DNA from 2 places in the Streptomyces inhibens genome. Region 1 is predicted to be linked to the other one. Evidence: riboswitches for the same ligand, from Rfam matches in the RefSeq annotation. Region 1 holds a riboswitch; the other holds the start of a gene.
The links. Region 1 has a riboswitch for cobalamin ahead of KI385_RS11855 (cobalamin biosynthesis protein). Riboswitches for the same ligand answer to the same signal wherever they lie in the genome.

Region 1 (5,837 bases):
ACTTCTTCATCTCCCGTACGGCCGCGGTCAGCGCCTCCTCCATCGCGGCGCCGTGGTCGACGAGTTCGTCCGTTCCCCCCTTCGCGATGCGGTCCAGCGCGGCCTTGCCCCGGGCCGGGTCGGTGCTGCCGAGCGGGACGACGCGGCGCACCGCACCGGGGTCGTCGGGGTGTGCGCGGTCCGGGAAGGTCCACAGGCCGTAGGTGTGGCGGGCGCCGACCATCTCCAAAGTGCGGCCGGCCGCGCCGAGGGCGACCGGGAGCTTGCCGCCCTCGGCCATCGAGGTGGAGGCGTCCATCAGGATCAGCAGCCGGCTGGACCTCTGTGCCTTGTCGTAGCCGTCCAGCACCCGGGCGACCTGGCCCGCGCCGGCCCGGAAGGGGGTGACGGCGGCGTCGGGATCGACGCCTGCGCGGCTGCTCCGCAGCGGGGAGCCCGGTGCCGGCGCGGGCACCTCGCCGTCGTTGCCGGGCACGCCGCGGTAGCCCTGCTCGGTAAGGGTGCGCCGGCCGCCCGCCGGGTCGCGGAGCCAGTCGGCGAACCGGTTGACCGCGGCCTGCCGTGGGGCGGCGTCCGCGGCGCCGCGCCAGTCGACCCGGATCAGCGGATGGTCGAGCGCCGGGACGTTCTTGGGGTAGTAGGCGGCGTACCGGTCACCGGGGGCGAGCGCGGCGTCCAGGGCCGGGCAACTGCCGATGGCGTGGCCGAGGTTGAAGTCGGCGAGGGACTTCTCGGAGACCAGCGGCGCCGAGCGGGCGCCCTGGCCGGTGCCGGGGCGGGCCGGGTTGCCCCGGTCCGCGCCGGGTCGCAGCGAGCACAGCAGCTCGGTACTGCCCGCGTACTGGCTGCCCGGGGCGGAGAGCCGCTGTTCGGCGCCCTCGGCGAGGGTGGGGTCGGGGGTGCCCGACGAGCCGATGTGGGAGCCGTCGTTGGCGAGATAGAGGCCGATGGTGTGCAGCAGTCCGGTGCCGGACAGCACCGGGCTCGGCCGCAGGAGTTTGAGGTCGCGGTGTGCGCTGTCGGTGCCGGTGAGCAGGTCCTGCCAGGAGACATCGACCTGTTCGACGTCGTCCAGCCGCTTGTTCGCCGGGATGCCGACGACGAGCGGGCTGTAGGCGACCGGGCCGGTGTTGTGCAGGGTCGCCGGGGAGCCGTGGGCGGGCATACCGCGGCGGGCCTCCTCGTAGTCGGCGGTGGATTCGGGGATCCACAGGTCGGGCTGTGGTCCCGGCCGGTAGAGGGGGTCGGTGCCCTTGCCGTCCGACGTGCCCTGGCCGGTGCCCTTGGCCTCGCCCTGCCAGCGGTCGGCGGCGGCGAAGCCCTGGTCGATCTGGTCCTTGGCGGCGGAGTAGACGGTGATCTGGGTGCGCCGGCAGCCGCCGGGGAGGTCGCTCTCGCCGTGCAGCGGGCGGGTGTTGAGGTCGGACATCTCGTAGTCGAAGGCCGCCTGGCGCAGGGCGGGTTCGGCCTCGGGGGCGGTGAGCAGCCGCAGTTCGAGGGCGGGCGGGCAGGCCGGAAGGGGGCGCAGTACGTGCAGTGCGGTCAGCCCGGCGGCGGCCAGCGCGAGCACGGTGCACAGGGCGAGCAGGAGTTTGAGGCGGCGCCGGATGTGCTGGTTGAACCAGCGGCGTAAGCGGATCCGCGGCGGGGTCGGCGGCCGGACCTCGGGGGTGGCGAAGGACAGGATGACGTCATCGACGGTGTTCTGCTTCGCCGAGCGGGGCTGCCATACGTCGCCCATCGGCGTTTGCGCGTCGGCGAGCCGTTCGCGCAGTGCCCGTACGAGGTCCTCGAAGGTGACAAAGCGCTTGCCGGGTATGCCGCGTTCGAGGATCTGCACCAGGGCGCGGGTGAAGAGGGTGCCGCCTGCCGGTTCCTCGCCGCTGAAGATACGGCGGTTGGGCTGGGCGGCCATCAGCAGCGACATGGGCTTGCCGAGGGAGTGGAAGGCCCCGTCGGCGTTGCCCGAGTAGCAGCACTCCAGGACGATCACGATGCGCTCGGCCCGGGCGTTGTCGAGGCAGGAGAGCACCATGTCCTGCCAGGAGACGGTGGTGTGGCTCTGCTGGGGCACCGAGGTGCCGACCATCAGCTGCAGATTCCCGCCGTCGCTGCCGATCCAGCCGTGGCCGGAGAAGTGCACCAGCAGCAGACCGCGCGCCTCGTCGGCGGCGGTCTTGAGCGCCTGTCCCACCTCCCAGGGCTCCCTGGGGCGGCAGAGGGTGACCTCGTCGGCGGTGAACAGGTCGGTGCCGGTCAGTGCGCGGGCGAGCTCCTCGGCGTTGTCCTCGACCGCGGGCAGGCCGGTCAGCGTCTCGTAGTCGTGCACACAGACCAGCAGCGCCCGGTTGCGTTTTCCCCGTGCGTCGTATTCGGACATCCGGTTCAGTCCTCGCGGGTGCTGCCGCTCTCCTGTGCCGGGCTGCCAGGATCGGGGTGTTCGGGGCCGGCGTCGCCGACCGCGCTCAGCTCGCCGTCGGTGCCTACGGAGACGGCGGGCGCCTCGCCCGCGGCGCGCTCCTCCCTGCGCCGCCGCAGCCACTCCCGTAGCGCGATGGTCATCCCCTTGGTGAGCTCGGCGGCGACCGCGCCCACGATCACCAGGATCAGATCGTCGACGCCCACGGCCATATCGCCCAGATCGGGCCCGTCCGCGGTGTGGTCCCGCTCGTCGGCGGGATGCGGGCGCTGCTCCCAGCCGTGTTCCTGCCGGTTCAGCCAGGGCTCGCGCTCCAGCCACGCCCTGAGGTCGTCGATGTCCTGCTGCGGATTGTTCGTTCCCGTGATCCTGATCCGGATCTCATGACGATCGGCGCTCTCCGGCATCCCCCAGCCCCCTTCCGGCGGCCCCATCGCCGCCGTGCACCAGATAGTGACGTGGGATCAGGTGCGCAGGCAACCGTCCGTGACGCGACAGCCACCCTGTGGCGTGCACCACAGCGCCTGCCACAGGGCAGCGTCGCAGGTCAAGAGTGAGTTGACGGGCATTCGCGGAGCGTGGTGGACTGCCGGAGCCAATCGGCGACAGATGAGGAAGTCCGGTGAGAATCCGGCGCGGTCCCGCCACTGTCACCGGGGAGCGTTCCTCCGACGAAGGCCACGGCTCGTGCTCGTACGGGCTGGAAGGCCGGGGGAAGCGCCGATCCGGGAGCCAGGAGACTCTTGTCGCCGTCACGTCGAGCCAGGGCGCGGACCCTGAGTGAGGACATACCGCCATGCCCGGCCGCCGTTCGAGAGCTCCACTCCCCGCTGCCGCAGGGCCCCTTCGAGGCCTGACGGCGGTCTGATCCGATGCGCGGCGAACACGCGGGATATGCGTGCGGCGCGGCCCTCGGCTTTCTCGGCGACCTGATCGCGGCGGATCCTCGGCGCGGCCATCCGGTGGCCGCGTTCGGCCGGGCCGCGGGTGCCGTCGAGCGCCGGCTGTGGCGCGATCACCGCGGGTACGGGGCGGCCCATGCCGTGCTGTGCGCGGGTGGGGCGGCCGCCGGTGCCGCGCTGCTTCAGCGTGCCGTACGGGGCAGCGCACCGTCCCTCCTCCGTAATGGCGCACAGGTGGCGCTGACCGCGGCGACGGTCTGGGCCGTGCTGGGCGGTACCTCGCTCGGCCGGGAGGCGCGGGCCATCGGCGGTGCGCTGACCGTGGGCGATCCGGACCTGGCGCGGGAGCGGCTGCCGCATCTGTGCGGGCGCGATCCGCAGGCGCTGGACGGGCCGCAGATGGCCCGCGCGGTGGTGGAATCGGTCGCCGAGAACACCTCGGACGCGGTGGTGGGCGCCCTGGTGTGGGGCGCACTCGGCGGGGTGCCGGGCCTGGTGGCGTTCCGGGCGGTGAACACGCTGGACGCGATGGTGGGTCACAAGTCGCCGCGCTACCGGCGGTTCGGCTGGGCCTCGGCCCGGCTCGACGATCTCGCCGGCTGGCCCGGCTCCCGGCTGACCGCCGCACTGACCGTGCTCGCGGGCCCCGACCGGCGCGGCGCGCTGCGGGCCTGGCGGGCGGACGGCGGGGCGCACCCGAGCCCCAACGCGGGCCCGGTGGAGGCGTCGTTCGCGGGCGCGCTGGGCGTACGACTGGGCGGCACGCTGGCGTACGGCGGGCGGGTGGAGCACCGTCCGGTGCTCAACGGCGGGGCGCCGCCGGTCGGCGTGCCCGATATCGAGCGGGCGGTACGGCTCTCGCGCCGGGTGAGCGTCATGGCGCTGGCGGCGACGGTGGCGGGACGGCTGGCGGCCGGCGCGCTGCGACACGGCACTGGAAACGGGAGGAAGCCCCGATGAACGGGCGGTTCGAGTCGGCCGGCGGAGCCGTCGGCGGTGGCCTGTTGGTGGCCGGTACGACGTCCGATGCCGGCAAGAGCGTGGTGACGGCGGGCATCTGCCGCTGGCTGGTCCGGCAGGGCATCCGCGTGGCGCCCTTCAAGGCGCAGAACATGTCGCTCAATTCGTTCGTGACGCGGGAGGGCGCGGAGATCGGGCGGGCGCAGGCGATGCAGGCCGCCGCCGCCCGGGTCGAGCCGACCGCGCTGATGAACCCCGTGCTGCTCAAGCCGGGCAGCGACCGCAGCAGCCAGGTGGTGCTGCTGGGCAAGCCGGTGGGTGAGCTCAGTGCCCGTGGGTACTTCGGGGGGTCCGGGGGGTCGTCCCCCGGGAAGACGCAGTATGCGGGGCACCGGGAGCAGTTGCTGGGGACGGTGACCGACTGCCTGGCCGAGCTGCGGCGGACGCACGACGCGGTGATCTGCGAGGGCGCCGGCAGCCCCGCCGAGATCAATCTGCGGCGTACCGACATCGTGAACATGGGTATCGCCCGGGCCGCCCGGATCCCGGTCGTCGTGGTCGGCGACATCGACCGCGGCGGGGTGTTCGCCTCCTTCTTCGGCACCACCGCGCTGCTGTCGCGGGAGGACCAGGCGCTGGTCGCGGGCTATCTCGTCAACAAGTTCCGGGGCGATGTGACGCTGCTGGAGCCGGGGCTGGAGATGCTGCGCGGCCTGACGGGCCGGCCGACGCTGGGCGTACTGCCCTTCGCGCACGGCCTCGGCATCGACGAGGAGGACGGCCTGCGGGTGTCCCTGCGCGGCGCGGTGCGCGAGAGCGTGGTGGAGCCGCCGCACGGCGCGGACGTCCTGCGGGTGGCGGTCTGTGCCGTACCGCTGATGTCGAACTTCACGGATGTGGACGCGCTGGCCGCCGAACCGGGCGTGGTGGTGCGGTTCGTGGACCGGGCCGAGGAACTGGCCGACGCGGACCTGGTGGTGCTGCCGGGCACCCGGGGCACGGTCCGGGCGCTCGCGTGGCTGCGTGAGCGCGGCCTGGCGGACGCGATCGCCCGGCGGGCCGCCGAGGGCCGCCCGGTGCTGGGCATCTGCGGCGGCTTCCAGATGCTGGGCGAGCGCATCGAGGACGAGGTCGAGTCGAAGGCGGGCACGGTCGAGGGGCTGGGGCTGCTGCCGGTACGGGTGCGGTTCGCGGTCGAGAAGACCCTGGCCCGGCCGGTCGGCACGGCGCTGGGCGAGCCGGTGGAAGGGTACGAGATCCACCACGGGGTCGCCGAAGTGACGGGCGGGGACGAGGCGTTCATCTCTGATGGCCAAGGACACAGCCTCGACGGCTGCCGGGCCGGCTCCGTATGGGGCACGCACTGGCACGGCTCGCTGGAGAGCGACGGCTTCCGCCGGGCCTTCCTGCGGCGGGTCGCGGCGGACGCGGGGCGGGCGTTCGTACCGGCCCCGGACACCGGCTTCGGCACGCTGCGCGAGGAACAGCTGGACCGCCTGGGCGATCTGATCGAGGAGCACGCCGACACGGACGCGCTGCTGCGGCTGATCGAGAAG
Region 2 (5,837 bases), 630 kb from region 1:
ATCGCGGCCAGCGACTGCACCATGACGCCCGAGGTGAACGGGGTGCCGTTCTCGGAGCTGATGACCCTGGCGATCTCCTCGCTGCGCGCCGCGAAGGCGTCCTTGATACGGGTCACCACCGCGATCCGGTCCGCCAACGGGGCGTTCGCCCACACCCCGGACTCGAAGGACGTACGGGCCGCGGCCACCGCGCGGTCGACATCGGCCCGGGAGGCGTGCGGGACGCGGCCGATGACCTGCTCGGTGTGCGGGGAGACGACCTCGATCGTGTCCCGGCCGGCCGGATCGACCAACTCTCCGCCTATGTAGAGCTTTCCGTGCTCGACGAGGTCGCTCATCGCTGCCGCCTCCTGCGGGTTGGCCGCCTGTCCGACGTGTGCTCCCTGACTGTCTGACGCTGCGTCAGAATTCTCACTGCATCAGGAACTGATACCAGTTCTAGTTGAAGGAGTCCACGACGGCAGCAGAATCCCAACTCCCCGGAGAGGAAGGGCCACTTCAGGCCGTATTGAAACCAGTTCTAGTTATAGTGAGGGGGCGGGGACCAGGTGTATGCCACACCGAGAGGGGAACGGGATGACGACGCAGGTGACCGACCACCGGGGCGGGGTATGGAGCATCGCCGTCCCCATCCCGGACAACCCGCTCGGCCACACCCTCGTCCACCTCCTGGAGACCGACCGCGGACCGGTGCTCATCGACACCGGCTGGGACGACCCGGACTCCTGGGACACCCTCGTCGCCGGCGTCGCCGCCTGCGGCTTCACCCTCACCGACATCCACGGCGTCCTGATCACCCACCATCACCCCGACCACCACGGTCTCTCCGCCAAGGTCCGGGAGGCGTCCGGCGCCTGGATCGCGATGCACGCCGCGGACACCGCGGTGGTCCGCCGCACCCGCGAGGCCGAACCGGGCCGGTGGCTCGACTACCTGATCGCCAAGCTCACGACGGCGGGCGCACCGGACGACCATCTGGCGCCGCTGCGGGAGGCGCGCGCCAAAGGGAGCGGCCGCAAGCTGCCCGGCCGACGGGCGGCGCTGCCGGACCGCGAGATCGACCCCGGCGAGCTGCTCGATCTGCCCGGACGCCGGGTACGCGCCATCTGGACGCCGGGACACACTCCGGGACACGTCTGCCTGCACCTGGAGGAGGACCACCCCTCGGGGCTGCCCCAGGGGTTCGGCCGGCTGTTCTCCGGCGACCACCTCCTGCCCGGCATCACCCCGCACATCGGCCTCTACGAGGACCCGGACGACGATGGGGGTCCCCCCTGCTCATGGGGGTCCCCCCGCTCGGGCGAAGCCGAGAGTGGGCGAAGAGTTGAGAGCTTGGGGGAAGGCACCGACCCCCTCGGCGACTACCTCGACTCCCTCGAACGCATCGGCCGACTCGCCCCCGCCGAGGTGCTGCCCGCCCACCAGCACGCCTTCACCGACGCCGAAGGGCGCGTACGCGAGCTCATCACCCACCACGAGGACCGGCTCTCCGGCCTGCGCACACTGCTCCGCGAACCCCGCACCCCCTGGCAGCTCGCGGTGGCCATGGAGTGGAACCGCCCCTGGGAGCAGATCCCCTACGGGTCCCGCAACATCGCCGTCTCGGAGGCCGAGGCACATCTGCGCCGGCTGGTGAAGCAGGGGTATGTGGAGATGGTGACGGGTTCGGATCCGGTGAGGTATCAGGCGGTGTGATCGCGGGATGGCCGCGCGTGGTGGCTGCTGTGGCCCGACGGTGTACGGCTGCCGGGCGTGCGCGTACCGCCCTCGCCGAACGGGCAGGCGGCCCGGTCGGGCTGTGCGCCTACCGCCCTCGCCGCCGGTCTCCGCACGGACCGGCCCGCTCCGGCCGCCGATCTCCGCACGGACGCCCCACCGCCGATCTCCGCACGGACCGGCCCGCCCCCGGTTCGTACGTGCGAGCCAGGGCCGGCCGGGCGCCGGTTAGGGTGTGCGGGACAACTTCATCCGTATCCGATCGGGGGAAGCCGGTGTAAATCCGGCGCTGACCCGCAACCGTGAGGACGGCCCGTCCGCGCACCGCGACCCGCGCGGCACACACGGCCGTACGAGCCGGAGCACCCGATGGGACACGACCAAGGCTCCCGCCACCGGAACCGCCTGCCCGCGCGGACGGCCGGTGCGCGGCACCGTCGAGGTATACGGAGCTGAGCCCGGTGCCACCGCGCCCGATCGGAGGATCGGTGTGCGGGTGGCCGGCCGAGCGTGGCTGCGTAGCACCGCCGCGACCCGACCCGAGAGGCACCAGACCCGATGGCCCCCATGGCTTCCATGGCTCACCAGGCCCCTTTGACGCATTCCGTCGCCTTCCTGGCGCGCCGTGCCGCCACGGCGCTGGCGGCCGCGGTGGTGCTGGGCGCGGCCGCTGCCCCCGCCGCGTTCGCCGACACCCCGTCCCCCAAGAAGCTGCCCGAGGGGCTGTACGGCACCAAGGAGCCGCAGTACGACGGTGTCTGGCGGCAGTCGCTCGCGCTGCTGGCCCAGGACACGGTGGGCGTACGGCCCGCGGCGTCGGCCGTGAACTGGCTGGTCGGGCAGCAGTGCGCCGACGGCTCCTTCACCGCCTACCGCGCCGAGCCGGGCAAGGCCTGTGACGCCAAGACGATGCGGGACACCAACCAGACGGCGGCCGCGGTGCAGGCGCTGGCCGCACTCGGCGGGCACGGTGACTCCGTGAAGAAGGCCGTGAACTGGCTGAAGTCGGTACAGAACGACGACGGCGGCTGGAGCTCGATGGCCGGCTCGCCCAGCGACGCCAACTCCACCTCCGTGGTCATCGGCGCTCTTGCGGCGGCGGGCGAGAAGCCGGAGTCCGTGACGTCGAAGAAGGGCGGCAAGACCCCCTACGAGGGGCTGCTCACCTTCCAGCTGGGCTGCCATGCGAAGGAGGGTGAGCGCGGCGCGTTCACCTTCCAGCTCAAGGGCGCGGCCCCGAACGCCGATGCCACCGCGGCCGCCGCCACCGGCGCACTGGGCAAGGGCTTTGTCGTCGAGCCCGCCGGCAAGGGAGCGGATCGGCCGGTCAAGCCGCTGAGCTGCAAGGACGGTAAGCCCGCCGGCACCGGGCCGGCGCAGGCCGCGGAGGGCGGCGCCGCCTACCTCGTCGCGCAGCTCGACAAGAACGGACAGCATCTGCTCTCCGCGATGCCGGGCGCGGAGAAGCAGCCGGACGTCGGCAACACCGCCGACGCCGTGGTGGCGCTGGCGGCCGGCGGGCACGGCGCCGCCGCGCAGAAGCCGCTGAAGTGGCTGGAGAAGAACTCGGCGGACTGGGCCAAGCAGAGCGGCCCGGCCGCGTACGCCCAGCTGGTGCTGACCGCGCACGCCACCGGCACCGACCCGCGTTCCTTCGGCGGCACCGATCTGGTGGCCGCGCTCAACGCCACCGGCCCCAAGCCGGCCGGCAGCGCCGCACCGTCCACCGCACCGGACAAGAACGCCAAGGACTCCGACGACAACGGCGGCGGCATCGGTGTGTGGTGGGTGGTCGCCGTCGGGCTCGCCATCGGCGCCGGCATCGGCTTCCTGATGAGCGGCCGTAAGAAGAAGAACGAGCTCTGATGCGGCGTACCAGGATCGCCGGCGCGCTGCTGCTGGCCGGCACGGTCACCGGTCTGGCCGCCGGGCCCGCCCAGGCGCAGGAGTACCGCTACTGGTCCTTCTGGGACGGCAAGGGCGGGACCGGCGACGGCGGCGGGACCGGCGGCAAGGGCGGCAAGGGCGGCTCCTGGGCGTACGCCACCGAGGGGCCGGCCACCATGCGGCCGGCCGACGGCGCGGTCGAGGGCTTCCGCTTCACCGTCAGCGCCGACTCCGCGGCGGCCGGCAAGCCACGTGCGGCCGCCGACTTCGAGGCGATCTGCCGCGATACGCCCGCCAAGGACGGCCGCAAGCGGATCGGCATCGTCATCGACTTCGGCACCGCCGCGGACGCGCCCGGCGACGAACGGCCGCCGGCGGCTCGGACGGAGTGCGCCCAGGTGGCCGAGGACGCCTCGGCGGGCGAGGCGCTGGCCGCGGTCGCCCGCCCGCTGCGCTACGACTCCAACGCGCTGCTGTGCGCCATCGCCGGCTACCCGAAGTCGGGGTGCGCGGAGCAGGTGAGCGGGTCGAAGGAGGCCGGTTCGACGGAGGCCGGTTCGAAGGGGACCGGATCGTCCGCGTCGTCGTCTTCGGGGACGGCGGCGGACGGTCACGGCGGTGACGCCGCAGGCAGCGGGGACAACGGCAGTGGTGGCAACGACGACGGCGGCCCGTCCGCCGGGCTGCTCGGCGGTATCGCGGCCGTCATCGCACTGGGCGCGGCGGCCGTCTGGCAGGCCCGCCGCCGGCGCGGATGAGCGCCCCGCAGGCGACCCGTAGCACCGCGCTGCACGCCGGCGCCTGGTGGCTGTGGGCGCTCGGACTGGCCACCGCGGCCTCCCGCACCACCAACCCCCTGCTGCTGGGGCTGCTGGTGGGGGTGGCCGGCTATGTCGTCGCGGCCCGCCGTACGGATGCGCCGTGGGCCCGCTCGTACGGCGCGTTCGTCAAGCTCGGCCTGGTCGTGATCACCATCCGGCTGGTCTTCGCCTTCGTCCTCGGCTCGCCGATCCCCGGCACGCACACCCTCGTCACCCTGCCCGAAGTGCCGCTGCCGGACTGGGCGAAGGGCGTCCGCATCGGCGGCCGGGTCACGGCAGAGGGCATGATCTTCGCGCTCTACGACGGGCTGAAGCTGGCCACCCTCCTCATCTGCGTCGGCGCCGCCAACGCACTCGCCAACCCCTCTCGGCTCCTGAAATCCCTGCCGGGCGCGCTCTACGAGGCGGGCGTCGCGGTCGTCGTCGCGATGACCTTCGCACCGAATCTGGTCGCCGACGTACAGCGGCTGCGCGCGGCCCGACGGCTGCGCGGCCGCCCCGACCGCGGGTTCAAGGCGCTCCTCCAGGTCGGGCTGCCGGTGCTGGAGGGCGCGCTGGAGCGCTCGGTGGCACTGGCCGCCGCCATGGACGCGCGTGGCTACGGCCGTACCGCCCAAGTGCCGCGCGCCGTACGCCACACCACCTCCGTCCTCACCCTCGGCGGGCTGCTCGGCATCTGCGCGGGTACGTACGGTCTGCTGGGCGACACAGGGGGCGGCTACGGGCTGCCGCTGCTGCTCGCCGGACTGGCCGCCGCGCTCGCCGGGCTCTGGCTCGGTGGCCGCCGGTCGGTACGCAGCCGTTACCGTCCCGAACGATGGGGCGTCCGCGCCTGGCTGGTCGCGGGCTCCGGCATCGCCGTCGCCGCCCTGATGATGTGGGCGAACGACTACGCACCCGCAGCCCTCCACCCACCCGCCGTCCCCCTCACCGCCCCCGTTCTCCCCCTCTGGCCGGCCGCCTCCCTTCTCGTAGGCCTACTGCCGGCGTTCGCCGCCCCGACCCCGGGAAGCACGGAGGGTACCGGCCGTGCCGGGCGAGCGGACCGCGCCGACCGAACGAGCCGAGCGGAGCGTGCGGACAAGGCGGCGGGCCGAGCCGGGACTGCGGACGCGGCGACGGGCCAGGGCCGTACCCCTGAAACCACCCCACCTACCACCCCACCCACAGGCCCATCTATCAACCCGTCCACCAACCCACCCACCGATACCGAACCCTGCGAGAAGGAGCCCACCCAGTGATCCGGTTCGAGCAGGTGTCGGTCACCTACGGCGACGCCGCGGCGCCCGCCGTCCAAGGCATCGACCTGATCGTCCCCGAGGGCGAACTGTGCCTCCTCGTAGGCCCTTCCGGCGTCGGCAAGTCCACGGTCCTGAACGCGGTCTGCGGGCTCGTTCCGCACTTCACCGGCGG

Region 2: it holds a riboswitch for cobalamin, as region 1 does, so the genes downstream of both, KI385_RS14645 (SCO2321 family membrane protein) here and KI385_RS11855 (cobalamin biosynthesis protein) in region 1, are expected to answer to the same signal.

The regions. Positions count from the first base shown of each region.
Region 1 covers NZ_CP084681.1:2,541,513-2,547,349, forward strand. Annotated here, with positions in the region: gene KI385_RS11845 (caspase family protein) at 1-2,380, opposite strand, end outside; gene KI385_RS11850 (hypothetical protein) at 2,386-2,826, opposite strand; cobalamin riboswitch at 3,031-3,162, shown strand; gene KI385_RS11855 (cobalamin biosynthesis protein) at 3,292-4,281, shown strand; gene KI385_RS11860 (cobyric acid synthase) at 4,278-5,837, shown strand, end outside.
Region 2 covers NZ_CP084681.1:3,171,326-3,177,162, forward strand. Annotated here, with positions in the region: gene KI385_RS14635 (aldehyde dehydrogenase) at 1-338, opposite strand, end outside; gene KI385_RS14640 (Strvi_7410 family MBL fold metallo-hydrolase) at 577-1,695, shown strand; cobalamin riboswitch at 1,925-2,051, shown strand; gene KI385_RS14645 (SCO2321 family membrane protein) at 2,275-3,582, shown strand; gene KI385_RS14650 (SCO2322 family protein) at 3,582-4,361, shown strand; gene KI385_RS14655 (energy-coupling factor transporter transmembrane component T) at 4,358-5,665, shown strand; gene KI385_RS14660 (ABC transporter ATP-binding protein) at 5,662-5,837, shown strand, end outside.